DNA from 4 places in the Pseudoalteromonas sp. SR41-7 genome. Region 4 is predicted to be linked to each of the others. Evidence: predicted binding sites of a transcription regulator. Region 4 holds the regulator's gene; each other region holds the start of a gene.
The links. The regulator sigma-54, encoded in region 4, starts transcription at its own class of promoters, with help from an activator protein. The targets are predictions, from matches to a motif close to GTTGGCACGNNNNTNGNNT.
Positions count from the first base shown of each region.

Region 1: a site for sigma-54 is predicted at 6,336-6,354, ahead of H5092_RS07045 (EF-hand domain-containing protein). Genes of this name have one in related genera too.
Region 2: a site for sigma-54 is predicted at 4,058-4,076, ahead of flgJ (flagellar assembly peptidoglycan hydrolase FlgJ). Genes of this name have one in related genera too.
Region 3: a site for sigma-54 is predicted at 6,012-6,030, ahead of H5092_RS08840 (hemerythrin domain-containing protein). Genes of this name have one in related genera too.

Region 1 is NZ_JACJEF010000004.1:171,032-178,581, forward strand. It holds gene sohB (protease SohB) at 1-595, opposite strand, end outside; gene H5092_RS07025 (VolA/Pla-1 family phospholipase) at 696-3,125, opposite strand; gene H5092_RS07030 (YciK family oxidoreductase) at 3,332-4,078, shown strand; gene rluB (23S rRNA pseudouridine(2605) synthase RluB) at 4,162-5,034, opposite strand; gene scpB (SMC-Scp complex subunit ScpB) at 5,031-5,621, opposite strand; gene H5092_RS07045 (EF-hand domain-containing protein) at 5,773-6,294, opposite strand; gene H5092_RS07050 (exonuclease III) at 6,522-6,953, opposite strand; gene xthA (exodeoxyribonuclease III) at 7,194-7,550, shown strand, end outside.
Region 2 is NZ_JACJEF010000001.1:130,165-137,714, reverse strand. It holds gene flgE (flagellar hook protein FlgE) at 1-423, shown strand, start outside; gene H5092_RS00670 (flagellar basal body rod protein FlgF) at 581-1,324, shown strand; gene flgG (flagellar basal-body rod protein FlgG) at 1,346-2,134, shown strand; gene flgH (flagellar basal body L-ring protein FlgH) at 2,151-2,834, shown strand; gene H5092_RS00655 (flagellar basal body P-ring protein FlgI) at 2,846-3,940, shown strand; gene flgJ (flagellar assembly peptidoglycan hydrolase FlgJ) at 4,113-5,129, shown strand; gene flgK (flagellar hook-associated protein FlgK) at 5,131-7,134, shown strand; gene flgL (flagellar hook-associated protein FlgL) at 7,137-7,550, shown strand, end outside.
Region 3 is NZ_JACJEF010000005.1:192,115-199,664, forward strand. It holds gene poxB (ubiquinone-dependent pyruvate dehydrogenase) at 1-818, opposite strand, end outside; gene H5092_RS08815 (pseudouridine synthase) at 1,135-2,790, shown strand; gene H5092_RS08820 (GGDEF domain-containing protein) at 2,970-4,889, shown strand; gene H5092_RS08825 (DUF6500 family protein) at 4,922-5,140, opposite strand; gene H5092_RS08830 (hypothetical protein) at 5,170-5,424, opposite strand; gene H5092_RS08835 (hypothetical protein) at 5,484-5,738, opposite strand; gene H5092_RS08840 (hemerythrin domain-containing protein) at 6,070-6,495, shown strand; gene H5092_RS08845 (hypothetical protein) at 6,589-7,002, opposite strand; gene H5092_RS08850 (TonB-dependent siderophore receptor) at 7,420-7,550, shown strand, end outside.
Region 4 is NZ_JACJEF010000001.1:474,496-482,045, reverse strand. It holds gene mgtE (magnesium transporter) at 1-1,209, opposite strand, end outside; gene H5092_RS02235 (HPr family phosphocarrier protein) at 1,341-1,613, opposite strand; gene rapZ (RNase adapter RapZ) at 1,656-2,501, opposite strand; gene ptsN (PTS IIA-like nitrogen regulatory protein PtsN) at 2,520-2,972, opposite strand; gene hpf (ribosome hibernation promoting factor) at 2,977-3,264, opposite strand; gene H5092_RS02215 (RNA polymerase factor sigma-54) at 3,291-4,790, opposite strand; gene lptB (LPS export ABC transporter ATP-binding protein) at 4,860-5,585, opposite strand; gene lptA (lipopolysaccharide transport periplasmic protein LptA) at 5,582-6,127, opposite strand; gene lptC (LPS export ABC transporter periplasmic protein LptC) at 6,117-6,671, opposite strand; gene kdsC (3-deoxy-manno-octulosonate-8-phosphatase KdsC) at 6,668-7,219, opposite strand; gene H5092_RS02190 (KpsF/GutQ family sugar-phosphate isomerase) at 7,220-7,550, opposite strand, start outside.

The DNA.
Region 1 (7,550 bases), on a different contig from region 4:
AGTTAGGTATTTGAGCTATCACACCAATAGATCCAACTATGGCAAAAGGGGCTGCTAGTATCTCATCGGCTACACACGCCATCATGTAACCACCGCTCGCTGCTACTTTATCAATTGCAACACTCAAAGGAATACCGGCATTTTTAATACGCTGTAGCTGAGATGCAGCAAGTCCATAGCCATGCACTACTCCGCCGCCACTTTCTAAACGAATAAGTACTTTGTCTTTACTTGGGTTAGCAATAGAGATAATGGCTGTTATTTCTTCTCGTAAGCTTTCTACTTCGTGAGCGTCCATACTACCCAAAAAGTCAATTACATATAAACGAGGTTTAGGCTCATCTTTATCTGCTTTTTTACTTTGCGATTTAAGCTGCTTTTGGTGTGCTTTAAGCTCTTTTTTACCCAGCGTATTTTGTAGAAAACTTTCTTTAAGATCGACTAATTGCTCTGATATGTCGTCAATTTGTATTTCACCTTTTTTGGCTTTAGGCTTAACTGCAGCGCCAACTATTAGCATTAGAATAACTGCTATAGCGATAACAAAAGTAATTGTTTTAGCAAAAAACAAACCGTATTCGTATAAAAATTCCAACTGGTTTCTCCATTTATAAATTTCAGCTAATTTAGCATGCTTTAAAGCAAAAAAAAGCCACTTTTCAGTGGCTTTTAAAGGTTAATTATTTTACTGGTTATTAATCAGTCACAACCTCAGGGTTGGAAACTAATAACATTCGACCGCGAGCAGCTAAGTAAGTAGCTACTTGCAACTGCATTTCTGTATTAGCGGCAGCACTGCCTTCAACAGTTGCAGCTTGTGCATCATCTTGAGCTGGCGTTAATATAGAACCATGATGCCCTTTAGTAAATTTAACTAAGTAGCTTGTTGGTGTTTCACTCAATGCTTGCGAAGTACTTACTGTTTCAAGACCCATCAAGTTAGCTAATGGAATTGTGCCTGAAATAGGATTATTTGCTGCCATTGGTGGTATCACTTGGTCAGGCTTGTTATCAACACCATCGCCCACAACAACATTAGTATAAACAGGAGTACCTAATGCTTTTACAGTGGCTGCGTAATTAGTTGGATCGCCGCTATCTAGCGCTGTTTGCGCCGCAAATGCAAATTGAGTAAACACTCCTTGAATATTAGTAAGCTTACTTGTTTCACCAGCTGTAGTTAACGAAGCTACATACTCGTTATAACCACAAGTTAAATATGCTTCCATATCTGGTAATACTGCACCACAGTTAGACACTGCATCAACTTGTAAATACGCGTTAAACTCATCAGCTTCTGTTGTACCTGCTTGTGAAAGTACTGAACCTTGGATAAATGGACCAAATGCAGCTGATTCTAGTAAGAAGCTAGCTATACCGCCGCCGCCGCTTGCAAGTGCTACTGTGTTTACATTAAATAATGGGTCAACGGTTGGCGCTAATGGGTTATTAGCTTGTGCAATAAATGCAGGGGCTACAATAGAGCCTAATGAATGACCAATGTAAGTTACATCTTGCGCATTAATCGTTGCATCATTAATAAAGTTTAGACCTAAACGTAAACCCAATAAATCAGCCGCTGATTGACGTAAGCTATCACGCGCAACAAGTAATGAACTTAAGTTCATGTAACTAAGCACAGAACCCGTTGTTGCATTAAAGTCGTCTGTTCCATCACCATCAACATCTATTCCACGCTCACCATGTCTTGGATGGTCAATAGCAACTGTTGCAAAGCCTTGAATAGAAAGCTGCGCCGTTAAAGCAAGCATACTTTCTTTTTGTGTTGTAATACCGTGTTGCATAATAACAACTGGCCATCCGCTATCAGGCATTGCGATAGGATCTAATTGTAACTGCGCACGTACACCATTAATTATTGGTAAAATAGGCTTAGTAACTTGCACTGGCACATTTGCCATGCTTTGTACTTTTGGAATGGAGTTATATTTTGTTAAATGACGTGTGCTATCTAGTCCTAAGTCACGTAATTGCCCGTCACTTAATGCAGAACATAAACCATCATTTTCACTAATAGGATCTGTCGGAAATGCATCACCAGCAACGGCCTTGTAACCGATTATTGCCACCGCGTTATCACACATACCTTGCCAATATGTATCACTTAAATCACTAATATCAGTACCCGTTGGTGTACCTAGATACATCGGTAGCATAATGCTACCTTTTTGATATTGCACACCAGAGAAAGCAGCAGACACTTCTACACCCTGAGAAGCAAATACCTGTTGCACATTTACCATAGGTTGTTCAGGAACTTGAAGCGCAGGCGTTGGCATCGCAGGCTGTTGCAAACTTGCAGCTAGCAATTTTTTAATTGTCCCAAGTACTGGCCCCGCAGACTGAATAGTCATTGCGCTAGAAAAAATAATATCTTCTTTTGTTATATTTCCTGAACTTACAACTACATTTTCGTAACTGTTAACAGCGCCCTGCAAACCAAGTTGGGCTTCTGTAATTAATGGCGATTCTTGCTTAACCAGACCATAAGTAGAAGAAGGCTCGATAGAGCGTCCTAATGAATCTTTAAGACCAGTAGTTAGTACATTGATGTATGAGCTACCTGCCGTAAATGGTTTTAAAGGAATAATTGCAACGGCATCACCAGAAGCTTGAGTAACAAAATCAACACCAAAAGTAAGCTCACCGACCAATTTACAAGCTGTACCGGCAGCAACAACTGAACATTCTGCGTCAGTTAAACTTGCACCCATTACTACTTCAAAAATGCGAACTGTACCTGGTGTCCCAGCAGACGTTTCATCTAAGCTAACATTTGGTGGGAATGTTAAATCGATTTTATAAGGAACCTGAGAAGACCAACCGTCAAGTGCGCCTAGAGCAAGCTGAGGATCTGCATAAGCTGCTCGAGAAATAGACACATTGTTGTCATCTAATTCTCCAGGAATATTAAGTGTACCGTCTTGGGTTCCACTCATTAATAAATCATTAGGTACCGATAAGATACCTGCAGCAGGGTCAAAAGTAACCGTTGCTGTTGGAATAACGGTTGCTGTGTCGTTCTTAACATCTTCTAACGTTTCTCCGCCGCCACAACCTGCCAAGGCAGCTGTAACAGAGAGTGAAAGTAGCATTTTTTTCATATTGTTGGCTCCGCACATATTTTATTTTTATAGTGTGTTTAATCAGTGTATTAAGTTAAAACAATGTAATCAGGTTATTAATGAGACATTAGACCAGTTAAACTTAACGTAAAGTTTCTATTTTCGCCACCTAATTTTACAATAAATTCGATTACTTCACGTTTCGCTATGTTAAAATCAAAAAAAATAGATGAATGGGTACTTTTATGCACACATATCAAGCGGCTGAAAACGCACTTAAAGATAAAATTATTTTAATAACAGGCGCCGGTGATGGTATTGGCCGAGTAGCAGCAATTACGTATGCAAAATACGGCGCTACAGTTATCTTATTAGGAAAAACAACTAATAAACTTGAATGTGTTTACGATGAAATTGTTAATGCAGGTTACCCTAAACCTGCAATTGTGCCCATGGACTTAAAAGGCGCAACTAAACAAAACTACCGTGACCTTGCTGCAACAATTGAATATCAATTTGGCCGCCTTGATGGCTTGCTTAATAATGCAGGTATTTTAGGGTCACTTGGTCCACTTGAACATTTTTGCTCATCTACGTTCGAAAACATAATGAAAGTAAACGTGACCGCGCAAGCGATGATCACTAAAGCGCTTTTTCCTGTTCTTCGTAAGTCTGATAATGCATCGATAGTATTTACGTCATCAGGTGTAGGCCGCAAAGGCCGTGAGTTTTGGGGGCCATACGCCATCTCAAAATTTGCTGTAGAAGGCATGATGCAAACATGGGCATGTGAAGTAGGCAAAACGAATATTCGTATAAACTGTATTAATCCAGGCGCTACTCGCACTTCTATGCGCGCTGCTGCATACCCAGGAGAAGATAGAGACGCGCTTGCTACACCAGAAGATTTAATGCCAACCTACTTATACTTGATGAGCGATGATTCTAGTAAAGTGAATGGCGTATCGTTAGATGCTCAAGTAAAAAAGTAATTTAGAGTTTAAAAAATTTATACAACACACATTAAAAAAGCCGCAATTAGCGGCTTTTTTGTGTGCAATAAATAACTAATTTATTATTTACGTTTGGTAGGCTTAACACGTTGATTGTGTTTTTTAACTGCTTTGCGGATCTGGTTGATTTTAGCGCGTTTATCTTTGCGTTTTTCAGGCATAACAGAAAGCTTAGTTTGTGTCTCGCGCCCTAATTTAACGGTTTTGCGTAAGTAGTTTACTGTTTCTAAATCATACTCCATCCAACCACCTTGTGGCACGCGCTTATCAAGCTCTAGTTTACCGTAACGAATACGAATAAGACGAGATACTTCCGCATCTTGAGACTGCCATAAACGACGTACTTCACGGTTACGTCCTTCATTTAACGTTACGTTAAACCAGCGGTTAACGCCTTCGCCACCCATAGGGGTTACAGTCGTGAATTTGGCTGGACCATCTTCAAGCTCAACACCACGTAGTAAGTTTTTAACCGTTTCATTGGTTACTTCACCAAATACACGCGCAGAGTATTCACGCTCTACTTCATAGCTTGGGTGCATCAAGCGGTTAGCTAATTCACCATCATTAGTAAAGAGCATCAAACCCGAAGTATTAACGTCTAATCGGCCAACCGCAATCCAACGCTCACCATCAATACGAGGAAGTCGGTCAAATACTGTACGACGCCCTTCTGGATCTTTACGTGTGCTTAACTCACCTTCGGGTTTGTTATACATAATCACACGACAGATTCTATCTGCTTTTTCTTCAATCTTTACAGTGTGCCCGTCAACACGAATCAAATCGGTTTCTTCAACACGGTCTCCTAACTTTGCCACTTTACCGTTTACACTAACGCGGTTTGCATCAATGTATTTTTCCATTTCACGGCGTGAGCCTACGCCTGCACGGGCTAAGACTTTTTGTAACTTTTCACCTTGTATAATACTCATTCGGATGGTTCTCTCACAGAAGGATCGCTCAATAACTGGTTAATTTTACTTTGCTGCTCTGTTGGCAGCGCAGGTAAGTTTTCAAGTCCAGTTAACGAAAAATAATCTAAAAATTGTTTAGTAGTTGCATATAAAGCCGGCTTACCCGGAACCTCTTTATGCCCTACCACTTTAACCCACTCTCTTTCGAGTAGGGTTTTAATAATATTCGAACCCGTAGTAACACCCCTTACTTGCTCAATTTCACCGCGCGTAATGGGCTGCCTATATGCAATAAGTGATAATGTTTCCAGTAAAGCACGCGAGTATTTTGGTGCGCGTTCTTGCCACAAGTTATTTAACCAAGGGCTTAAACTACTACATGCCTGAAAACGATAACCGCTACCAACTTCAACTAAGCGAATACCACGAGTTTGAAAATGTTCTTGTATTGTATCTATTGCGTCGTTTATTCGCGCCATAGAAATAGCTAAATCTATTAATACAGTATCTTTAAGGTGGCGTTTACTCACAGGCTTATCTGCAACAAAAATAGCTGCTTCAATGATCTCAACTAGTTGTTCATCACTAATTCGCCGACCAGCCATACACACCCTTAACAAATAAAAATACACAGCCATCTATTATGACAGAACAACGCCAAACTAGGAAAATATATCTACTAAATAACTAGATTTTAAACACAAAAAAGCCAGTGATTATCACTGGCTTTTAATTTACTCTTTAAAACAACAAATATTAGCTGTGTTTAATGGCTTCTAATGCATCATCTTCAGCTACCGCGTTACCGTATTTTTTAATGTAACCCATAAACTCGCTTTTACTGATGCGCTTATCTTGGTTTTTATCCATGTAACCAAAGTGATTTGAAATATCATCATCGTTACCTTCAACTACCGAAATATAGCCATTACTGTCGTTATCTAAGCTTGAAAAGCTGCTTTCAATTTTATCGAATTTAGCGATTTCAGCTTTAAATGCCGACTCACTTACTTCAGAATCAGTGGCTACTTTACCATTGTTTAACTTCATGTAAGTGTTGAATTCTTTGCGGCTAATTTCGTTATCCATATTGGTATCAATATTTGAAAAATGGTCCCAAATGCTATCGTCATCAGCTTCAACTTTTGAGATGTAGCCATCGCTGTCATTATCTAAACTTGCAAAGTCACTGTCTATTTTTTCAAGACCTTGATTAGATGAACAAGCCGCTAGGCTTAATGATGCTAAAATAGTGGCTGCTAATGTTAACTTTTTCATAAGACGTATCCTTCGTAATTAATTAAATGTCACTTTAACTAATACAAATCCAATGCCAATAATAGTTAACTTATAAGAATCAACAACTTAATCTTGATTTGTGCATTTGTTGAACAGTTTCAATAAGTTAAGCTTGCAAGCTTTGCAAACAACCTTGTAATTTTTGCAAAAAAATACCCGGTAAAAAACCAGGTATCTCAATTTTAGTTATATAGTTCAGCTAATAATTAGATTGCTGCGTTTTGGTAGCGTTTAACAAACTCAGAAACGTTTTGACCATTACATTTTAATGAGTTTAAGTTACCAATTTTTTGACGAACAGGTGCTAAACCTTGTTTTAAAGCCGTCATACATAATTGAGTTTCTTGTTGAGCGTCTTTTGCAAATACTTCTACTTTCTCAACTGATGCGTTGCTTAATGTCGTTTTTTTAGCAATATCGCGAATATCTTCACCATTACATAAAATGCTTTTAGAAAAACGAGATAAGTAAACACCGTGCTGAGCAGCTTCTTTACGAGCAACACTAAAGCCTTCGTTTGCGCTTAGTACACATAACTTAGACTCAATTTTATTATCTTGACTGAAGTAAGTATTGCTTTGTGCTGAAGCAGTTGCAGATGCTAATAAAGCAGTAGCTAAAAGTAGTTGTGTTTTCATGAGAGATCCTATTTGAACGAGCTAAACAAGTGAATTTCGCGCATTATATATTCAATAAAGTTAAGTTCAATTGAATTTTTTATTTATTTAAAAAATTAATACTGCATTTACAATGTTTAAACTTTACTCACCAATTGATCAACATTTGTGCAGCTATTTTCTCATTTCAGTCATGTTATGTACGCGTATTTACTGATACAATTTAATTCATTAAATAGATCCAATTTTAAGGTAAATTTTATGAAAGTGATTTCTTTCAATATCAATGGTCTGCGTGCTCGTCTCCACCAATTACAAGCAATTATCGACAAACATCAACCAGACGTTATTGGCTTGCAAGAGATTAAAGTTCATGACGAAGCATTCCCACTAGAAGATGTACAAAAAATGGGATATCACGTCTACTTTCATGGCCAAAAAGCCCATTATGGCGTAGCTATGTTATGCAAAAAAGAGCCTAAATCGGTCTTAAAAGGCTTTGCTACCGATACAGAGGAATCGCAAAAACGCATGATAAGCGTCACTGTTGAACAAGATAACGGTCGCGACCTTACCGTCATGAATGGCTATTTCCCACAAGGTGAAAATATTAATCAC
Region 2 (7,550 bases), 340 kb from region 4:
GGACGTATCCCAACTCAGTATTCAAGTGGTTTTGAAGTAAAAGCACTCGATCAAGATGGCTCAACAGTAGGTCGTTTAGCCGGAATTGATATAGGAACAGACGGTAAAATTGTCGCTTCTTACAGTAATGGTGACTCAACATTCCTAGGCCAAGTGGCTATGGTACGTTTTCCAAATTCACAAGGGTTATCACAAGTGGGTGATACAAGCTGGAAGCAAAGTATTGATTCAGGTGAACCTGTAGCGGGTGAAGCTGGTTCGGGTACGTTTGGTGGAATTAACTCATCAGCGCTTGAGCAATCAAATACTAACCTTACAAACGAGCTTGTAGACTTAATTACTGCACAGCGTAATTACCAAGCAAACTCACGTGCGCTTGAAGTTAACTCAACTATTCAGCAAAGTATTTTGCAGATTCGATAAGCTAAACCCTATTAAATATATGAGGCTGCATTTTTGCAGCCTTTTTTATAAGTCCTCTTTGCAAGCCCTTCTAAATACCTCTCAATGTTGCGTCAAATTTAATCTGGCACCTATTTTGCATTTGTAAGTTCAGAGATTTTTTATGTGAGTCGATACTATGGACAAAATGGTCTACATTGCGGCCTCTGGCGCTAAGCAAAGCCTACAAGGGCTTGCGCTTAAAGCCAATAATTTGGCGAATGCAAATACAACAGGATTTAAAGCTGACTTTGCCCAGGCGCGTTCTATGCAAGCGTTTGGCGAAGGTTTGCCTACACGTGTATTTTCAATGCAAGAGCGTCCGGGTTCAAACATGGTATCGGGTGGCATTGTTCAAACCGGGCGAGACTTAGATATCGCAATGAGCGATAACGCATGGCTTGCTGTGCAAGATGCCTCCGGTAATGAAGCTTACACAAAAGTGGGTACGTTAAACATTACAGCTCAAGGTATGCTCGTAACCAGCCATGGTCGTCAAGTTATTGGCGAAGGGGGACCTGTTATTTTACCCGTCCCAGTCGAAAAAATAGGGTTTAGCCAAGATGGCGCTATTCAAGTTCGACCACAAGGCGCTCCTGCTAACTTTTTAGAAGAAATCGACACGCTTAGAGTTGTTGAAGCAAATAGCTCACAGCTCGAAAAAGGTAACGACGGTTTATTTAGACCAAAAGCAAATGTAACAGTAGATACCTCTGCCAATGTAAAAGTTTTAAGTGGTTCGCTTGAAATGTCGAATGTGAATCCGGTTCACGAAATGGTCGACATGATAAGCCACCAGCGCCAATTTGAATTACAAGTGAAATTAATGAAAACAGCTGAAGAAATTGACGAGCGTCAAGATCAGTTATTACGCATAGTTTAACTTTAAAGTGAGGACACGATTATGAATCCAGCATTGTGGATCAGTAAAACGGGGCTAGACGCTCAACAAACCGATATATCGGTTATCTCAAATAATTTAGCGAATGCGAGTACCGTAGGTTACAAAAAAAGCCGCGCTATATTTGAAGATTTACTTTATCAAAATATTAATCAACCGGGTGGTCGTTCATCGCAAGATACCGAAATGCCGTCGGGCTTAATGTTAGGTGCGGGTGCTAAAGTTGTAGCTAACCAAAAAGAGTTTACGCAAGGCAACATGTTGACCACCGAAAACTCACTAGATTGGATGATTTCTGGCGAAGGTTTTTTTGAAGTACTGCAACCTGATGGCAATATTGCTTACTCGCGCAATGGTCAGTTTACTACTGATGGCGATGGACGAATTGTAACATCGGGCGCAGGTTACGTTATTCAGCCAGAAATGAATGTACCAGATGACGCGCAATCAATTACGGTTTCCCAAGACGGCGAAGTATCTGTACGTGTTGCAGGCCAAGCCGATAACGTTGTAATTGGTCAGCTGACTATTAGTGACTTTATTAATCCATCGGGTCTTGAGCCAATTGGTCAAAACCTTTATACCGAAACGGCTGTAAGTGGTGCGCCTGTACAAGGTAATCCTGGTGTTGAAGGGTTAGGTAGTATTATTCAAGGCTCACTCGAAACATCTAACGTAAATGTGACTGAAGAGCTGGTAAATCTAATAGAAACTCAGCGTATTTACGAAATGAACTCAAAAGTAATTTCGGCCGTTGACGAAATGATGAGTTACATCAATCAACAGCTTTAATAGAATAGGGGGAATTATGCGTAATATTATTTTATTTGCAGCGGGCACATTATTTTTAAGTGGCTGTATGTCTACGCAAAATAGTGAGGTAGTGCAGGACGACCCTTACTACGCACCTATGTACCCCGAGCCTATTTTAGAGCCGCTGGTAGCCACAGGTTCACTGTTTAATACTCATACATCAAACGACTTATATTCTGATAAAAAAGCGCTACGTACTGGCGATATAATTACGGTTAAATTGCAAGAGTCTACTCAAGCAACAAAAGCCGCTAAAACAGAAACAGACAAAGAAACTGACGCAAGCTTAGATCCCGTTATTGGCTTAGGTGGTCTACCTGTAAATATAGGTGGTGACAGCATTCAGTTTGGTATTGGTAGTGATTCGTCGTTTACGGGCGATTCAAAATCTAACCAGTCAAACAGCTTAGTAGGCGATATTTCGGTTAATGTAATGCGCGTTTTACCTAACGGTAATTTAGTTATACGCGGTGAAAAATGGCTAACGCTTAATACCGGTGAAGAGTTTATTCGTTTAGAAGGGCTAGTACGCCCTCAAGACGTAAGCGCCGATAATACGGTTGAATCAAACCGCATTGCTAATGCACGTATTCAATACTCAGGTAAAGGGCAAACGCAAGAGGCGCAAAGTCCTGGTTGGCTTACACGTTTCTTTAGCAGTTCGCTGTTTCCATTTTAGAGGGTAACAACATGAATAGCCTTAAAGCTTTATGTTTAGTTGTGTTATTAGGTTGGCAGTTTACTGCCAGTGCTGAGCGCATAAAAGATGTGTCTATGGTTGAAGGCGTACGCTCTAACCAATTAGTCGGTTATGGCTTAGTAGTTGGTTTGCCAGGCACTGGCGAGCAAAACTCATATACACAACAAAGTTTTAGAGGCATGTTGAACAGCTTTGGTATTACGCTACCTTCAACTCAAAGTCCTAAAATTAAAAATGTTGCCGCTGTGGCGGTGCATGCAGAATTACCCGCATTTAGAAAACCCGGACAAACAATAGATATTACGGTTTCTTCTATTGGTAGTGCAGGCAGCTTACGTGGCGGTACTTTACTACAAACTTTTTTAAAAGGTGTAGACGGTAACGTGTACGCAATTGCACAAGGTAGTTTAATTGTCGGTGGCCTAGGCGCACAAGGTCTTGATGGCAGTAGAGTTGTAATTAACACCCCTACAGTTGGTCGTATACCAAATGGCGCAACAGTGGAGCGCACCGTAGAAAGCCCATTTATGCAAGGCGATTACATTACCTTCAACCTAAACCGCCCAGACTTTACGACGGCAAAACGCCTAGAAAAAACAATTAATGACTTAGTTGGCCCAAATAGCGCACAAGCAATAGATTCTGTTTCTATTCGTGTTATAGCACCACGCGATGCATCCCAGCGTGTATCGTATTTATCAACACTCGAAAACTTAGAATTTAAACCAGCTGACATGGCCGCTAAAATTATAGTTAACTCGCGCACCGGTACAATTGTCATTGGCAAAAACGTTAAGCTTCAGCCTGCGGCTATAACTCATGGTGGCTTAACAGTAACAATTGCAGAACAACAAAACGTGTCACAACCAAATCCGCTAGCAAACGGTGATACAGTTGTCACGCAGCAGAGCATTATTGATGTAAACCAAGACGACTCGCGCGCCTTTGTATTTAATCCAGGTGTAAGCCTTGACGATTTAGTTCGCGCAATTAACGAAGTAGGCGCAGCGCCTGGTGATCTAATGGCTATTTTAGAAGCACTAAAAGAAGCCGGCGCAATTAACGGACAGTTAGTTGTTATATAAATAATTCAAGCCAATAAATAACGTATTACTTAAGCCCTATATTTTTGAAACAAGATATAGGGCTTTTTATTTACAGCAACTTAAGTTTATTATTTTTATCTTCCTTGTTTTATCGGTAGTGGCTCAATTTTTGCATTTTTAACTGCATTATTCATTTTGTGTCAAAAAGCCGATGGAAACTAATCACCTCGATAAACAAAACTTTTTTGATTTAGGCAACTTAGATTCACTTCGTAAAGAAGCCTTAACCAGTGGCGATGCATCAACTGATGCCTCTAAAGCTGCGCTCAAAAAAGCGGCCGCACAATTTGAAGCTATTTTTACGCAAATGCTGCTCAAAGGAATGCGCAAAGCAAACGAAGCGTTTGAAGACAAAGACAGCCCATTTAATTCAAGTGGTGTAAAGTTTTTTGAAGAAATGCACGATCAGCAACTTTCAACAGAGCTTTCATCAAATGGCTCGTTAGGCCTTGCCGATTTAATAGTTCAGCAGTTATCGCCTGAGTCTAAAAACTTTATGCCAGGCTCGGTGCTTAGAACAACCAACGATATCTTTAGCGATACACAAGTCGGTTCCGCTCTTCCTCATGAGCAAAAAAATAAGCAACCCGATCTTATCGTTAAGAGTACTAAAGCCGATATTGCTGAGCCTAAAGTCGATACTGCAGAGACTAAAACCGATAGCCCAACATTTAAAAATGCAGAAGAGTTTGTAAGTTCAGTGTGGGAACACGCTAAAACGGCAGCGCAAAAAATTGGTTTAAATCCTGCGGTAATGGTTGCACAAGCGGCACTTGAAACCGGTTGGGGTAAACACATTATTAATAAAAGTGACGGTGGCAGCTCAAATAACTTGTTTAATATTAAGTCAGATAAAAGCTGGGAAGGTGATAAAGCAAGCAAAATAACGCTTGAGTTTGAGCAAGGTACACCCGTTAAAAAACAAGCCAGCTTTAGAGCCTACGATTCAATTAAAGACAGCGTGAACGACTTCGTTGATTTTTTAACGCAAAACCCACGCTACAAAGAAGCATTACAAAATACAGCTAAACCAAACGACTTTTTAGATTCATTACAAAAAGCAGGTTATGCAACCGATCCAAATTATGCCAACAAAATAAAACAAGTGCTCAATAGCAGTCAGCTAAAAGACATTGCGGCAAACGTGATCCGCCAAGGAGTAGAGTAACATGTCGTTTAATTTATTGAACATTGCCAGTTCTGGGGTTAGAGCAAGCTCGGAGCTACTGCAAACGACAAGTAAAAATATCGCCAATGTAAATACCGAAGGCTATGTGCGTGAGCGTACAGAGTTTACCACTATGGTTGATAACCAAGTGGGGCGAGGCGAAACATACCGATTATTAAACGAGTTTGCTCAGTCACAGCTAAATCGTGACACCTCTAATAAATCGTTTTTCGATCAGTTTATTACTGAGGCTAATCGAGTTGATACTATTTTTTCTGAAGAGTCGAATAATCTTTCGACTGGTATTAACTCTTTATTTAATAACGTGCAAGAAGCGCTAAATCAGCCCTCGTCTACTGTTGCTCGCTCATTAGTGATGACAGATGCGCAAAGCTTAATTGATCAAATGGATAGGCTTTCGGGCATCGTGCTTGATCAAAAAAGTATAGTAAACGAGCAGCTCGAAATATTTTCAGATGAAGCAAACTCACTCATTCAAAGTATTAGTACACTAAATCAAAATATTGCAGCAGTTAATGGCACTAATAACGCCGCAGATGCCAGCTCTACCTATAACGAACGCGATAAAGCAATACGCGACTTATCAGAGCTAATAGACATAGAAACGCTTGATGGTCCAAATGGCGAAAAACTCGTTTTTATGGGCACAGGCGAAGCAGTTGTTATGCAAAATGGCGCATTTAACTTATTTTCGATGACAGGGGATCCTGATCCTAATTTTAAAGAATTCACGCTTGACGTTAATGGTGGCAAAGCTGTGCCGCTTGAAGTTGATGTAAGTAAGCTTAAAGGAAAAATTGGCGGCTTACTTGCTTTTAGAGATGACATATTAGTCCCTGCGCAAAACCAAATTGGTCAAATGGGCTTAGCTATTGCTGATGCATTTAACGAACAAAACAAATTGGGTATGGATGCAACAGGTCAGCTAGGGGGTAATATTTTTAATATACCTACCGTTGGCGCATATGCGTATCAAGCTAACACGGGCACTGCTGGTATGACTGCAACGGTAGAGCCAGGTAAAGGCAGTGAACTTCCTGCCAGTGACTTTATTATTACCTATACAGGCAATGCCAACGAAGTAAGTATTCAGCCTATAGATAACAAAGGCGATCCGTTAGGGCAGCCTTCACTTGCTGATATATCGTCAGGTGTTATTGATTCATCGACTATAACCTCAGGCGAATCATTTGGTCTTCAAGTAAATGTATCTGGGGTAGGTGTTGAGGGGGATCAATTTCAAATAAAGCTTAATTCAGATGCCGCTTCAAGTATTACACTTGCAACAGGGCGCGCAGAAGATTTAGCACTAGCATCGCCAATCCGTACTGCTAACGATTTAAATAATATAGGTACCGCTACTATTTCAGCGGGAGAAGTAACAAGTGTTACCTCCGGTGGTTTTACTACAGCACCAGGCTTAACAAACGGTGAAATAACGCTTGTAAAAACAGGTAATGCTAACGAATATCAAATTACTGATAATAGCGGAACGAGTACTTTTACTATTACGCCTCCTGCAAAAGGAATGTTATCGCAAGCGGGTGCTCCATTTGATACCTACGGATACGATTTTGATATAGAAGGTACACCAGCAACAGGCGACACCTTTACACTTGAGTTTAATGAAGGCGGCTTTGACGATAACCGTAATGGTTTAAAATTAGCTGATTTACAAAATGGCGAGTTAGTACGCTTAAACGTAGAAACAACAGCAACGGCCGATAACCATAAAACGTTCAACCAAGCTTATTCAGGATTAGTGAGTGATATAGGTGTTATAACTGGCCAAGCAATCACAAGTGGGGCTGCATTTGACGCTCTAGCACAGCAATCTGAGGCATGGTACGAGTCGTTATCGGGTGTGAACCTTGATGAAGAGGCTGCAAATTTACTGCGTTTTCAGCAATCATACTCAGCATCAGCACAAGTTTTAGCAGCAGCTCAAGAAATTTTTGACACCTTATTAAATGCGGCGAGGTAATTATGCGTTTATCAAATAATTTAATGTACCAAAACAACATAAATAAAATACTCGACAACCAACAAGGTGTTGCAAATGCTCAAGAGCGAGTAACAACAGGTAAAAAGTATTTAACCACCTCAGAAGCACCAGCTGCTATTTCGCAAGCTATGCTCTATTCAAATAAAATACAAACGAATGAGCAATATACTAAAAATATCGATCAGCTGAATGGCCGCCTAGAAACAGAAGAAAGCGTATTACAAAGCATAAATAGTAATATTCAACAAGCGCAAGAGCTCACTATTCAAGCAGGTAATGGTGCATATACTAAAGATGATTTAAAGACGTTTGCATCAGAACTTAGTGGCATTCAGCAAACGTTAGCTAACTTAATGAACACCCGCTCAGAAGACGGAAAGTTCATATTTTCAGGA
Region 3 (7,550 bases), on a different contig from region 4:
CCAATCATTAATAACGTATCGGCTTCTTGCATTGCATGATAGCCCGATGCAAAACCAATAAATCCGGTCATACCAACATCGTAAGGATTATCGTATTCAATAAATTCTTTACCGCGCATGGCATGCACAATTGGCGCTTGTAATTTTTCGGCTAGCGCAACAATTTCGTCGTGGGCATCCTTACAACCAGCACCACACAATAAGGTTACTTTTTTACTTTTATTAAGATAAGTCGCCATCGCTTCAATATCAGATAAAGCGGGAGTATGTGTTGCTGGCTTTGGCACGTTCCAATTTGGTTTGATAGCTTTAGGCATATCTTTTAATGCAATGTCGCCAGGTAGCACAAGTACACTCACGCCTTTGTTTAATATTGCTTGTCGCATTGCTGTTTCAAGCAGGTACGGCATTTGCTCAGGGCTCGACACCATTTCACAATACACACTGCATTCTTTAAATAATTCTTGCGGATGGGTTTCTTGAAAATAACTACTGCCAATTTCAGATGAAGGAATATGTGCGGCAATTGCTAATACTGGTACATTATTGCGCTGACAATCAAATAAGCCATTAATTAAATGAAGGTTACCTGGCCCGCAAGAACCCGCACACACGGCAAGCTCGCCTGATAAATGGGCTTCGCCACCGGCTGCAAATGCGGCAACTTCTTCATGTCGCGTTCCTAGCCATTCAATTGTTCCCATTTTTCGCAGACTTTCACTAATGCCGTTAAGTGAATCGCCAGTGACTCCCCAAATACGTTTTACGCCAGCTTGTTCGAGAGTTTTAGTGATAAAACTTGCAATATTTTGACTCATAATATAGAACTCCTAAATATTCAGTTATTCTGTAAATTGATTTTTCGCCTCTGATCTATCAAGTAAGTCATCGTTTCGAAATGCGCTCAATTATTGAGAATCGATAAGCTTAAATATTTTGATAATGATAAATATATTACTACTGAGACTTTACTAACAAACGCCTATGCTTGCTGCGACCCCATACTGATACATAAAACATGAATGTCCGCTTTAAAGTGTTTATGAATATGCGGGTGCGAGATTTTTAGTGGCTTAACTATGAATATGTTATTATGCGCTCAATTATTTTACTGAATGCTTTTCTCTTACTTCTATGTCAAATTCTGCTTCTTGCTTTACATTATTTTCTCAAAATATTGATGCTCTCGCGCTTCCTGAAAAGTTTACTTTCCCTTTTTATTACGAGCCGCAACCATTAGCTGTAGCAGCCACTAAACAATTACAGCAACAGCTTGAAACGTTAGCGCATTTAAAAGCAGAAAATGCAGGTAAAATGTTTGGGGTTTTAGTGGTGCAAAATGCTAAGCAACAATTAGGCTTTTTAAGTGCTTATTCGGGACAAATTGAAGGTGATAAAGGCAATATTAGTTTTGTGCCGCCTGTTTCTAGCATGCAACTTCAAGACGATAGCTATTTGGCTCAAAGTAAAATAATTAACGATATTAATGCTCAAATTGAGCAATTAGAAAATAGTGAACAACTGCTTGAAGTTAATAGCAAACTTGATGATGCAACACAGAGCTACCAGCAAGCGCTATTAGCTCAACAGGCAGTAATGCAAGCCGGTCGTCAGCAGCGAAAAATACAACGTACCGAAGGTGAATTAGAACTTAGCGAAAGTGATTTTGAGCAGTTAAAAAATAAGCTTGCAGGGCAAAGCATCGTAGAAAAAAAGCAACTGCTGGCACTTAAATCCTATTGGCAAAATATAATCGAGTCACTGCAGCAAACACACATCAATATTTCTGATGAAATTGCTCATTTAAAAAAGCGCCGTAAAACACTTTCTAAAAGCTTACAAAAAAAGCTATTTGCACAGTACCAATTTTTAAATGCAAATGGTGAAACTACAGATTTAAATGCTATTTTTGCAGCATTACCTGAGCACACTCCTCCTTCGGGTGCTGGCGATTGTGCAGCGCCTAAATTATTACAATACGCCTATAAACATGACTTAAAGCCACTTGCTATGGCAGAGTTTTGGTGGGGAGCAGCACCTAAATCAGCAATTAGGCAGCATAAGAATTACTACCCTTCTTGTTACAGTAAATGCCAACCAATACTTGGGCATATGCTAAAGGGTTTAGATGTTGAAGATAACCCGCTACTTATCAACCCAGCTCAGGGTAAAGATTTAAGTATTGTTTATAAAGATGACGACTTACTTGTGGTAAATAAGCCCGCTGAGTTTTTATCGGTACCTGGCGTTAATATTGATGACTCAGTTTATATGCGAATCAAAACGCAGTTTCCAGAGGCATCAGGGCCACTAATTGTACACAGATTAGATATGTCGACTTCTGGGTTATTGATGATTGCGCTTAATAAACGCGTGCACAAAGCACTGCAAAAGCAGTTTATTGAACGCACTATAGATAAACGTTATGTCGCATTAGTTAATGGTAACGTAGCTGAGGATAGCGGAGTAATTGATTTACCCTTAGTGCTCGACTTTGATGATAAACCGCGCCAAATGGTGTGTTACACACACGGTAAGCCATCACTTACTACCTGGCAGGTTTTAGAGCGTAACAACAATATTACCCGATTACAGTTATACCCTAAAACAGGGCGAACTCATCAATTAAGAGTGCATTGTGCGCACAGCTTAGGTTTAAACATGCCAATTATAGGCGACACACATTACGGGCAAAAAGCCGAACGATTACATTTACATGCAGAATACTTAGCATTTACTCACCCTATTACGCTTAAACGATTAGAGTTTGAAGTAGCCGCTGATTTTTAATAAAACACATAACTACAGCGACTATATTATATAATGTGTTTGTTTTTATTAATTAAATTGATATCGTTTGTGGTCTTATTTTTTCAATGAGAAGTGTAAAAAAAACTGTTCAAACCCAAGTTTATTAAGCACTGTGAATAAGTATTTCAATAATAAAAATAAATCAGCAAAGGATTAACATGGCTAACAATACACAAATAAAGATTTTAGGTAATACTTTATGGGCAAAGTATATTGTTCTCCTTTTATTTTTACTTTTTAGTAAACTTGCCTCTGCTAACGGCGATTCATTAAATGCAACTTCACATGCGCTAGACTTTGACACGACTCAAACTCTCATCAATAACATAAAACTAAATGAATTAGACTATCTTCAAAATGGAGACAAACTCACTCAAGCGTTTAAAATAAGCAAAGATCAAAATTGGGAAAAGCTTCATCTAGAAGCGGCCGCTTTGTATGCGGAGTTACTTTTTAGACAAGAAAAATACACAGCGTTAAATACTCACTTATCCTATTACTTAAAGAACAAAGAGTTACCAAACCAAAAAAGTGTGTATTTATTATTTCTCGAATCACAACTCAAGTCTCTAGCGAGGGATGCAAACCCAGCTCCAGCACACACGCTAGCCACAAAATTAGAAGAGAGCTTGCAACAGCATTCATCTAAAGAAAAAATTATTATTTTACGAGCACTTGCTTACTATTACACCGATACTGATGCATTGAAAAAGACCCTAAATGTTGCACTAGAAGGGCTAGAATTAGCATTAAAAGATGACGACTCAGCATCTCAGGGATACTTTTTTAGAAAAATAGCCGATGCATATAATTATCTAAACGAAAAAGACAAAGCCATATATTATGCAAAAAAAGCGGTTGCAGCATATGAGCAAACACAAGATGGGCTTTTTACTGCAAAAGCATATTGGAGTTTAGGCAATATATTGCTCGAGATAAAAAAACCTAAAGATGCCTTAATATACCTAGACAAAGCATTGCTCTATTTTAAAAAAGCTAATATGCAAAAAGGCTTAACCTTTGCCCAATACTCAATTGCTAGCATTGAGTACTTACAAGCAAACTACGATAAAGCTTTAACTTTAACTAAAGAGAACATTGAGCTTGCTCGTTCTGCAGGTGTACACGACATGCAACTCGCATCGCTCATTTTGTTAGCTGACATATATATAAAACTAGATTTACTTGATCAAGCAAATGAAGCAAACGATGAGGTATTTTTAAACTTAGATAAATTCAGCCGCAGTATTTATAAAGCCGATTTTTTAAGTAAACGCTATGAGCTAAAGCGACGCCTCAACTACACTGACGAGGCTTTTGAAGCAATTGAACAAAAGCTCCTTTATACAAAAAAACACTACGAAGCTACCAGTGAAAGTAATATAAAAACACTACAGGTACAGTTTGAAGTAAAAGAAAAAGAAGAAAAAATACAGCAACTAGAGTACGCAAAAGACATTAGTGAACTACAAGCTAAAGAAGAGTACCAACAAAAAATAATTTGGCGACTTAGCGCTGCTATAGCGTTTATTTTAGTGATTGCTTCATTATTTTTATTTTATCGGCAAGCTCGACAACGTCAAAAATATCACGATATTTCATTAACAGATTATCTAACAAATAGCCCTAATCGCAGAGGAATAATGCGCGCAGCAGAAGCAAAGCTCAGTGAAGGTAAAATGACGATAGCAATTGTTGACTTAGACTACTTTAAAAAAGTTAACGACCAATTTGGTCACGATGTTGGAGATTTAGTTCTTATTTCCTTTGTAAAGGCTGCAAAAGAAACACTAAGTGGTGATCATCAGTTTGGCCGCTACGGCGGCGAAGAATGGTTGTTTGCACTAAATTCGGTTGACGAACTAGCTATTCGAGATATCTTTGACCAGCTCGCCACTAGGTTTACCGAGCATTGTAGTAATATAAAAGACCTTCCTAGTGATACAAAAATCACTTTTAGTGTGGGAGCCTCTGTAAGTAGCCCTTTAAAAAGCACACTAGATGTTCTTATTAAGCATGCAGATAAATTACTTTATAAAGCAAAAGAAAACGGAAGAAACCAAGTCGTTGTTGATTAAATACAGCTAAAAGTACTTGCTCAGTTAATTGACTAAAGTCCATCTAAAACCATCTGTTTAATTTTATGTGCTTTTACAAAATGATCTAATTTATGGGTGTGTATCCACCAAGTAGCAGCTTCCATAAGTAGCTCTGGGTCGTCGTTTTTATTAGCAAAAAATGCATAAAAAGAAAGCCCTACATTTTCGCCTTTAACTGCTATTTTTTTATCGCACACGGTAATTATTTTTGCTCTTAGTTCTTCCCTCATACATACCTTATTTAATTATATTTTTACTATTAAAATACGCCATTTAAAAAGCTAACGATTAGCTGTAAAAGGCTTCTATCAACCAAGCCATGATTCTCAAGCTCTTTATTAGGCGTATTTACTTTTGCAGCTTTGCATTCATTATCTAGTGTCTCATTTTTAAGTGTATCGGTTTCGTATGCAATATCTGCTTGTTCCATACATTTTGCCGAGCCTGCGTAAGGCTTCGCCGCACAAGCGCTTAGTAATAAAAAAAGTGGAATTGCTATCAATAATTGCTTCATAACTAATCCTATTTTTACGCAACTTATTTACTTTAAATTACAGTTGCAAGTTAGCCTATTTACTTTTCTACCACCATTACAAAAAATTCAAAAAAGAACGTACCGATGGCATCAAAAAAAGTGTTATTTTTTTCATCCTTTTTAATTTGTGCGCTAATGCATTGATTGTAAACCTGTGAGCTTGTTTGAGCGCCATTTCGATCAACCATTTCAGCCTCTTCAATGCATAAGTTAGGGTCAGAACGCGGGGCTGTACTACATGCACTCAGTAAAGCGCACAGCAATAATGCGGCGACGGGGCTTTTTATGTTCATCCTTAAACTATCCTATTAAGTTAACGTGCTACCTGCTTTTATGTGTGAGAGTAATATATAGGTTGTACCCAAATAACACTGACACTTTATCACTGCAATAAAATAAACAACCAGTAAATATTTGTAAGGTTCTGTAGGGATTTATACTCACTTTTATAATTGAACTGCGCGAAAGCCTGAAATTATTGCATTCATATCACTGTAAAATTTACAGTGATCGCAGCCAAAGAATAAAAGATTAAATTAAATTTATTAAAATACAATAACTTAATATTTGGCATTTAGTTTGCTAGTTAATGATATAAGCAAATAAATTGTAAAAGGACTAGTTATGAATATTTTTGAAGCACTACGTCATGACCATGACAAACAACGAGAATTGGTAGATGCGCTTATTCAAACACACGGCGACACAGAGCAGCGCCACACGCTAATGGATGAGCTAAAAACAGAATTAGAAAATCACGCAAAATTTGAAGAACGTTACTTTTATAACCCACTTATGTTTGATGACTTAACTCATGAAAAAGCGCGCCACAGCGTAGCTGAACATCACGAAATTGATGAATTAATTGAACAACTTGAAGATACCGAAATGAGCTCGTCTGCATGGTTAGTTGCAGCTAAAAAGCTACACCATTTGGTACATCATCATTTAAGTGAAGAAGAACACGAAGTGTTTCAATTAGCGGGTAAAGCACTTACCGAAGGGCAAAAAGAGAGCCTTGCTGAGCAATACAACGACGCTATGCATTAGTTGTAAACACGCAAACCGACTTCCACACACTCCCTGTGTACTTATTGGTTATAAGCCTTATGGCTTATAACCAATTTTTTTGCATGTACTTTATTACTTTACAGTAAATTTCACGTCTTGGTCGCGTAATAAGTAAAGTGCAAAACACGCAGCCCACATTGGCCATGCAGTAAAGAATAATAAGTTATTAAAGCCATCTATGTACTGGTTGTAAGAAGAAAGCGTAGATAAGCCATGCATTACAAAAATGATACCGTACGTTATACGCTTTTTAATACCTGCTAAAAATGCTAAAACAAGCACTAACTGCACCGCACCAATAATGTAAGCCACTATATCTGTAGAGCCACTAATACCGTAAAAATGTTCAAAAATACGTGCGCTATGCCCAGGATTAACAAACTTATCGAATGTCCACATAACCATTACAATAAACACGCCTAAACGCAAAGATAAAAGTGACCACTGCAAACGGTTTTGCACATCAGAATTCATTGAACCTGTCATAAAATTTCCTTAAATGAATATTAATAAACGTAGAAGTAACCTAGACCGTATAAGTTATTTTTTATTTCAAAAATTTTTAATTAAATTCATTAGTTAAGCCATGCAGTACTAAAAGTGAAGCTTATTTAAGTAATTTAAAAATGCTGCATAAAAGTTAACTCTTTTAAAATGTTAGCAGGTTGAAAGTAGTCTATAATTAAAAATTCTATTAAAAGCATATATTTACATTCAGTCTAGTACAATCGCTGTATTAATATTTTATCAACTAATAAAACAATACTACTTAATTACCATCTTTATAATGCATCTGTTTTGTTATGTTCTAAAAAACAAAAAGAATCAAAATTTTACTGAAAGTTATTTTTAATCCTTTCGGTCTTTATCGCCAACAACATTTTAACCGTAGAGAGAAAACGTTTGAAACACGCATATTTAGCACTTTCCCTAGCCACCATATTAAATACACCACTTAATGCTTTTGCAGCCGAAGAATCAAAAACAGCAAAAGAAGGCGCAATTGAGCGTATTGAGGTGGCAGGCCAAGTTAT
Region 4 (7,550 bases):
CACTAAGTTCATAAACATAGCGAAGGCGAGTACGCCACCAAGCATAAAGTCCCACTGCCATAGCGCAATAACACCCGCAATTAATAGTGACCACAAAATACCGTTTAGCGCGCCAATGGCCAGTTCTTTCATCATCAAGAAACGTTGGTTTGTTTGGTTTATATGACCTACTGCAATACCACGGATAACAAGCGTTAATGATTGGCTACCAGCAACACCACCCATAGAAGGGACAATACCGTTAAGCACAGCCAAAATAGGGAGAACATCTAAAGTGCCTTCAAAAAAGCTAGCTACAAAAGCAGCTGCAAGTGCGGTTAGTAAGTTAACTCCTAGCCAAACTGAGCGTTTTTTAGAGCTTTTTAGTACTGGCGCGAATGTATCCTCTTCATCATCAAGACCGGCTAGGCTTAATAAGCTATGCTCGGCATCTTCTCGGATTACATCAACGATGTCATCGATAGTAACACGACCGAGGAGTTGGTCGTTATCGTCCACCACTGGGGCCGATATCCAATTATGACGCTCAAATAATTGCGCTACTTCACTTTCATCCATTGAGATTGGGATAGACTCACAATCTTCATCCATTAAATCGCGGACAATTTTTTCTGGCGGATTAGTTAATAATGTACTCAGCGATAAAGCGCCTATAAAGCAGTTATGTTTATCAACAACATATAAATCATCTGTACCCTCTGGTAACTCACCACGCAGTCTAATATAACGAAGTACAACATCGAGTGTTACATCAGGGCGAATGGTCACCGTATCGGTGTTCATTAGCGCACCTGCTGAACGCTCTTGATATGACAGTGCTTGCGTGGCACGTTCACGGTCTTGAATGTCCATCGCGCTAACAACGTCTTTATAGACGGTATCTGGCAGGCTACGTAATACTTCACCTAAGTCATCGTGGCCCATGTCTTCAGTTGCGGCGGCAATGTGCTTAGGTTCCATTTGGGCAATAATGCCTAAACGAACATCTTCAGATAATTCTTCAAGAACATCACCCTGCACATCAGGATCGACCAATTGCCAAAGCAGTCGGCGAATTTTATGCGGTGATGATTCTAATAATAATGCGGTATCACAAGGAGCCGTTTTTGCGAGCATGCGCCTAACTTGAACAAATTGACCACTATTGAGTGACTTCGTCACCTGCTTTAGTTGCTGTAGTGGATAATCTTGTTCAAAAGCTTCTGGCATTGGCGTCCTTTATAAATTGTTATATTACTTTATGGGGGGAGGTGAGTTAACTGGCGTTACTAACCTATTTATTTTATATATCTGTTTTAATTGAAGCACTAGTAATGCGAATATTGTTTTTATAAAACAGATTATTCTTGTTCATTAAAGCGTTGTGCTATTAATTCTCCAACAGCGTGTAAAGCTTGCTCAGAATCAGGGCCTTTACAAACAACTTTAACTTCTTTTCCTTGGCTACTTTCAAGTAACATTAATGCAAGTACGCTATCGCCTGCTGCTTCTTTGTCATCTTGGAATAATGTGATTGTCGCATCAAATTGTACTGCTAATTGCGCAAGCACAGTAGCTGCTCTGGCGTGTAAGCCTAATTTGTTTTTTATTAAAAAGGTATCTTCACAATGCATAACTTACTCTACCTAAGCTGAACAGGTGATTATTCAGCTATATTATTTTTCTTGCTCGCGATGGCGAATTTTTACATTGGGATGTGTCATTGCAAAACTTTCACCGATAGTTTGCGCTAAATACACAGAGCGATGTTGCCCGCCTGTACACCCAATAGCAATGGTTAAATAACTGCGGTTATTTCTTTCTAAATGCGGTAACCACGTTTGTACAAATGTTTGAATTTGCCATGTGAATTTTTGCACTATGCTGTGATTAGCTAAATAGTCTTTAACCGGTTGATCTAACCCATTTAAAGGCTTCAACTCTGGTTCCCAGTGTGGATTTGGTAAAAAGCGTGCATCAAATACGTAGTCTGCTTCTTTTGGTATACCGTGTTTAAAGCCAAATGATTCAAATGTGACAATCAGTTGCTTATCTTTTTTACCTAAAATCTTTTCACGAATAGATTCAGCGAGTTGATGAACACTTAAATCAGTCGTATCTATCATAAAGTCGGCGCGAGTGGTTAATACATCAAGTAATTCTTTTTCTTTTTTGATGGCTAAATCAAGGGGCAACGAGTCTATTGATAGTGGGTGTAATCTGCGTGTTTCAGAAAAACGTTTGATCAATGTCTGATCGTCGCTATCTAAATAAAATAACGTAGGGTTTGCAAAGCCTGGTAAGTATTCAAGAATATCGTTAAATTCATCTTGTTCTTTAGGGATGTTGCGCACATCAATGCTAACAGCAATTTTATCGTAGCTATCAGATACACTGCGAACTAATGAAGGAAGTAGGTTTACTGGAATATTATCTACGCAATAATAACCTAAATCTTCTACAACGCGCAAAGCAACCGACTTTCCAGAACCAGAACGGCCGCTTATGATAATTAACTCCATTTAACACCCTTTATAAAACTATGATTGATCGACAATAACTTGGTAAAGCTCAGTATCAGATTTTGCACTGCGTAACTGTTTACAAAAATCTTTGTTGTTTAGTTTATCAGCAATGGTTGCTAGAGTCTTTAAGTGCTGCTGGTTATCGCCATCTGGTACGATGAGTGCGACAAAAATATCAACAGGGCGATTATCGATTGCATCAAAGTTTATTGGAGTTTCGCTAACGAGCACTAAAGCCAAAGGCTCTTCTGCACCGCTCATTCTTCCATGAGGAATAGCAATGCCACGCCCTATACCTGTACTACCTAATTTCTCTCTGCTCATTAAAGCATTAAGAATATCTTGTTGCGGTAAATACGGAAGTTTGTCGTGAGCAAGTTCGCTAATGAACTCTAAAATTCTTTTTTTGCTATTAAAAAGGACCGCAGCTTTGCTGCAGTCCTGGCATATAAGTGAACTTAATTTCATCATATTAGTGTCGAGCAAGCTTCTCTTTGTGTTTGATTACTTGGCGATCGAGCTTGTCGATCAACGAGTCAATAGCGGCATACATATCTTGATGTTCTGTAGAGGCAAATAGCTCAGCACCGCTTACGTGTATTGTGGCTTCTGCTTTTTGATTTAATTTTTCTACATCGAGAATGACATGAACATTATTAATATGATCAGAGTGTCTTTCAAGCTTCGCAAATTTAGTATTAATATAGTCTCTTAGTGAATCGGTTAATTCTACGTGACGACCAGTTAAGTTTAGTTGCATAAGCATTACCCTCTTAGTTTAGCGTCTTAAATCAGACTTTTACGCTGATTTGACGGTGGAATAGCAAGAGATTCGCGGTATTTTGCGATTGTACGTCTCGCTACTTTAATTCCTTGCTCAGCCAATATATCCGCTATTTTGCTATCACTCAATGGTTTTGCTGAGTTTTCTGCTGCGATTAATTTTCGGATAAGCGCACGTATTGCTGTAGATGAACATTCACCACCGTTTTCAGTACTTACATGGCTTGAGAAAAAATATTTAAGCTCAAATATACCACGGGGTGTATGCATGTACTTTTGAGTAGTTACGCGAGAAATTGTCGATTCGTGCATTTCTACCATTTCAGCAACATCATTTAAAACCATTGGTTTCATGGCTTCAGGGCCATGTTCAAAAAAGCCTTGTTGTTGCTTAACAATACAATTAGTAACTTTTAATAGCGTGTCGTTTCTACTTTCTAAGCTTTTAATAAACCATTTAGCTTCTTGTAAATGTGAGCGAATAAACTGGCTGTCGCCACTTGATTTTACAGTGCGAGACATTGCTGCGTATTGGCTATTAACACGAATTTTAGGCATGCTATCTGGGTTTAATTCGACAACCCAGCGGCCTTTAATTTTTTTAACTGACACATCAGGAATAACATACTCAGATTCTTCCCTTACAATAGTATCTGCAGGTTTTGGGTTGAGAGTATGTATTAGTGTCATTACTTCTTTAAGCTCTTCTTCTTTGAGCTTAGTTTTTTTCATTAATGTACGATAGTCGCGAGCTGCTAATAGATCAATATGCTCGGTTAAAATCATTTTCGTTTCATTAATATAAGGTGTTTCTTTATCAAATTGATTAAGCTGAATACACAAACACTCTTGTAAACTACGTGCAGCAATACCAACAGGATCAAACAGTTGGATGCGTTTTAATACCGCTTCAATTTCATCAAGTTCGACTTCGTTATCATCTTCGTTTTCTTGATTAAAGCTTTCTAAAATCTCTTCGCAGCTTAGTGTTAAAATACCTGAATCATCGACAGCTTCTACAATAGCAATAGCAATAGCTTCGTCTGTAGGGCTAAATGGCGTTAGTTGTAATTGCCACATTAAATACTCATGGAGCGTTTCAGTAGAGGCGCCTTGGTATATTGATTCGTCTTCAGGCATTGGACCTGATGAGGCTGCAGGAGCGGCACTCATGTACTCATCCCAACTGACATCCATAGCCATGTCGTCACTTAGCGTGTCTTTTGCAAGTGCTTCACCAGTATCTTGTTCGTATTCGCTCGGAGCATCATCAGCAGATGCGCTAACAGTTATGTCATCGGTATCAGCTTTTTGCTCGTTTTTACCAGCAGCGTCTTCGGAATAGTCTGCCTCTTCAACCTCTAATAGTGGATTACTGTCGAGAGCTTCTTGTATTTCTTGCTGGAGATCCAATGTACTGAGTTGCAACAAACGAATAGCTTGTTGCAACTGTGGAGTCATTGTAAGTTGCTGGCCCATGCGCAGCTGTAGTGATTGCCTCATGTATCTCTAACAATCCTTTTATGTTGTTATAATTAATACTAGCAGATGCTTAAAGACATGGCGTAAATGTTACAGCCTAAATTGCTCGCCTAAGTAAACATCGCGTACTGTTTTATCATTTAATACGTGTTCTGGAGTACCTGATGCAATCAGCTCCCCATGAGAAACAATGTAGGCTTTTTCACAAACATCAAGGGTCTCTCTTACGTTATGGTCGGTAATTAATACACCAATCCCACGATTTTTAAGATGTTCTATTATTTTCTTTATATCTAATACCGAAATAGGGTCAACACCGGCAAACGGTTCATCCAGTAATATAAATTTAGGATCTGCTGCCAGCGCTCGTGCTATTTCTACACGACGACGTTCTCCCCCCGATAATGCCATACCTTGGCTATCACGAATGTGTTGTATGCTAAATTCATCTAATAAGTTATTGAGCGTGTCTTCTCTGGCTTGTTTATTTAGTTCTTTGCGCGTTTCTAAAATGGCCATTAAGTTTTGATAAACAGTCAGCTTTCTAAAAATCGATGACTCTTGTGGTAAGTAGCCTATGCCTAATCTAGCACGACTATGCATAGGTAAAAGAGTAATATCGTTATCATCAATAGATATTTTACCTTTGTCGCTAGGAACAAGCCCTACAATCATATAAAAAGTCGTTGTTTTACCAGCACCGTTAGGGCCAAGTAAGCCAACTATACTGCCAGCTTGTACTTCAAGGCCGACGTTTTTTACAACTTCACGACCTTTATAGCTTTTTGCCAATAGTTCTGCTTTTAATGTGCTCATGGTTGACCTTTATCGCCTTTTTTACTTTTTTTAGTTTCGATCGGTACTAAAATTGTGTGAACGCGGTCAGTTGAGTTTTCATCTTTTTCGGCACTGATGAGCTGCTGCTCTATGTCGTAGGTAATGCTTTTAGCATTTATTTTTTGTCCGGCTTGCGATACTTGTGCATTACCAACAAGCGTTAAAAAACGCTTAGATACATCATAACGTACTTCGTCAGCACTGGCGCTCATAGTCGTGCCGTCTGATTGCTTTTCTTCAAAGTGCGCAGGGCTACCTGTGGCAATTAATAATTGTTTATTATCACCAAGTTCATCACGTTTGTGTACTTCGAGGCGATCGGCTGTAATGCGGCGATTACCGTGAATAATCTCAACGTTTTTCTCAAAAATACCCACATTAGCTTTCAATTGACCTTCTTGCTTGTCGGCACTTATTGAAATCTGATTGGCAGCAGGTTGCGTGTTTTGCTCTGCAGCACTACTATTAAACGCTAGTATAAGTGTAGGAATTATAAGTGATTTTAATATTTTATTGGTCATAATATATGGTTCGCGTATGGTTAATTAGTTTTATCACTTCGGTTTTCAAGTCGGCTTCTAGGCCTTTACCGGTGATTTTTAAATTGGGTCCAGTGATAATGACGGGTTGCTCCGAACGCATTGTTAATAACTTTATATCAACCTGAATATTATCAGCATTGATTTTGTCTATCATGGCGTTATCGGTTAAATTTTTGGCAACCACATTACCTTCTAAAATTAATTGTTTATCTTCATATAATGTTGCTTCGTCTGCATTTATTTGCCACGTTTGTTGCTCGTTATATAAAGTAAAAATGGGTTTTTCAAAAAACGTGAAACCTAATTGCTGGTATAGCTCCATTTTAGCCGCAGTGACTTTGTGGCTAATTTTACCTTGCTCATCATAGGCTGTCTGTTTGAGCTCAATAGCTATGTAATCAGGCTTAGCAACAACTTCAGGCTCAGCCTGAGGCACAATATTTGTTTGTGTAAAATAAGGGTACCAAAGCCAAACCATACAGCTAATGAATAAAACGCTTAATATTATGCGCGCTGCATTCATGAACTAGTGCCTTGTGTAGTCAATGCTTTACCATTTTCAAGCATGAGCAAATCGGTGAGTTCTCTCACAGCGCCAAAACCACCAGGCATTTGCGTTACATAATGTGACAAACGCTTAATAAGAGGGTGGGCATCATTTACTGCAACGGCAAAGCCTACTAACTCCATAACAGGCATGTCAGGACCGTCATCACCAATATAAGCAATTTGTTCATCGCTAAGGTTGAGTTTATCTTTTAACTCTTGATAGGCAATGAGCTTATTTTCTTGGCCTTGATAAATATGCTGTACGGTTAAGCTGCTCATACGTTGTTGTACTATCTGTGAATGACGACCAGTAATAACAGCTACTTCAAAGCCACTGTTTATAAGTGCTTTAATGCCAAAACCATCTTTTGTATTAAATGCTTTTAGCTCTTCACCTTGATTGCCAAGGTAAATACGGCCATCAGAAAATACACCATCAATATCGCATATAAGTAGTTTTACTTTTTTAGCGCGTGCTTTTGCGTCATCGCTCAGCGGTTGATAGAGTTCTTCAAATTGCATTTATAACACTCCTGCTTTTAATAGGTCTTGCATATTTAATGCGCCAATAGGTTGGTTTTTCTCATTGACGACGATTAGGCCATTTATACGTTTACGTTCCATAATATTGAGCGCTTCAGCGGCTAAAATATCTTGCGTAGCTGTAGTGCATGACTTAGTCATAACAACATCTATTTGTGTTGTATGAATATCAATTCTTTGTTCTAAAATGCGACGTAAGTCACCATCGGTAAATAACCCTACGAGTTGCTGATTTTCATCAACAATGGCTGTCATACCTAATCCTTTAGCTGACATTTCTATTAGAGCATCTTTAACTGTTTGTGAAACA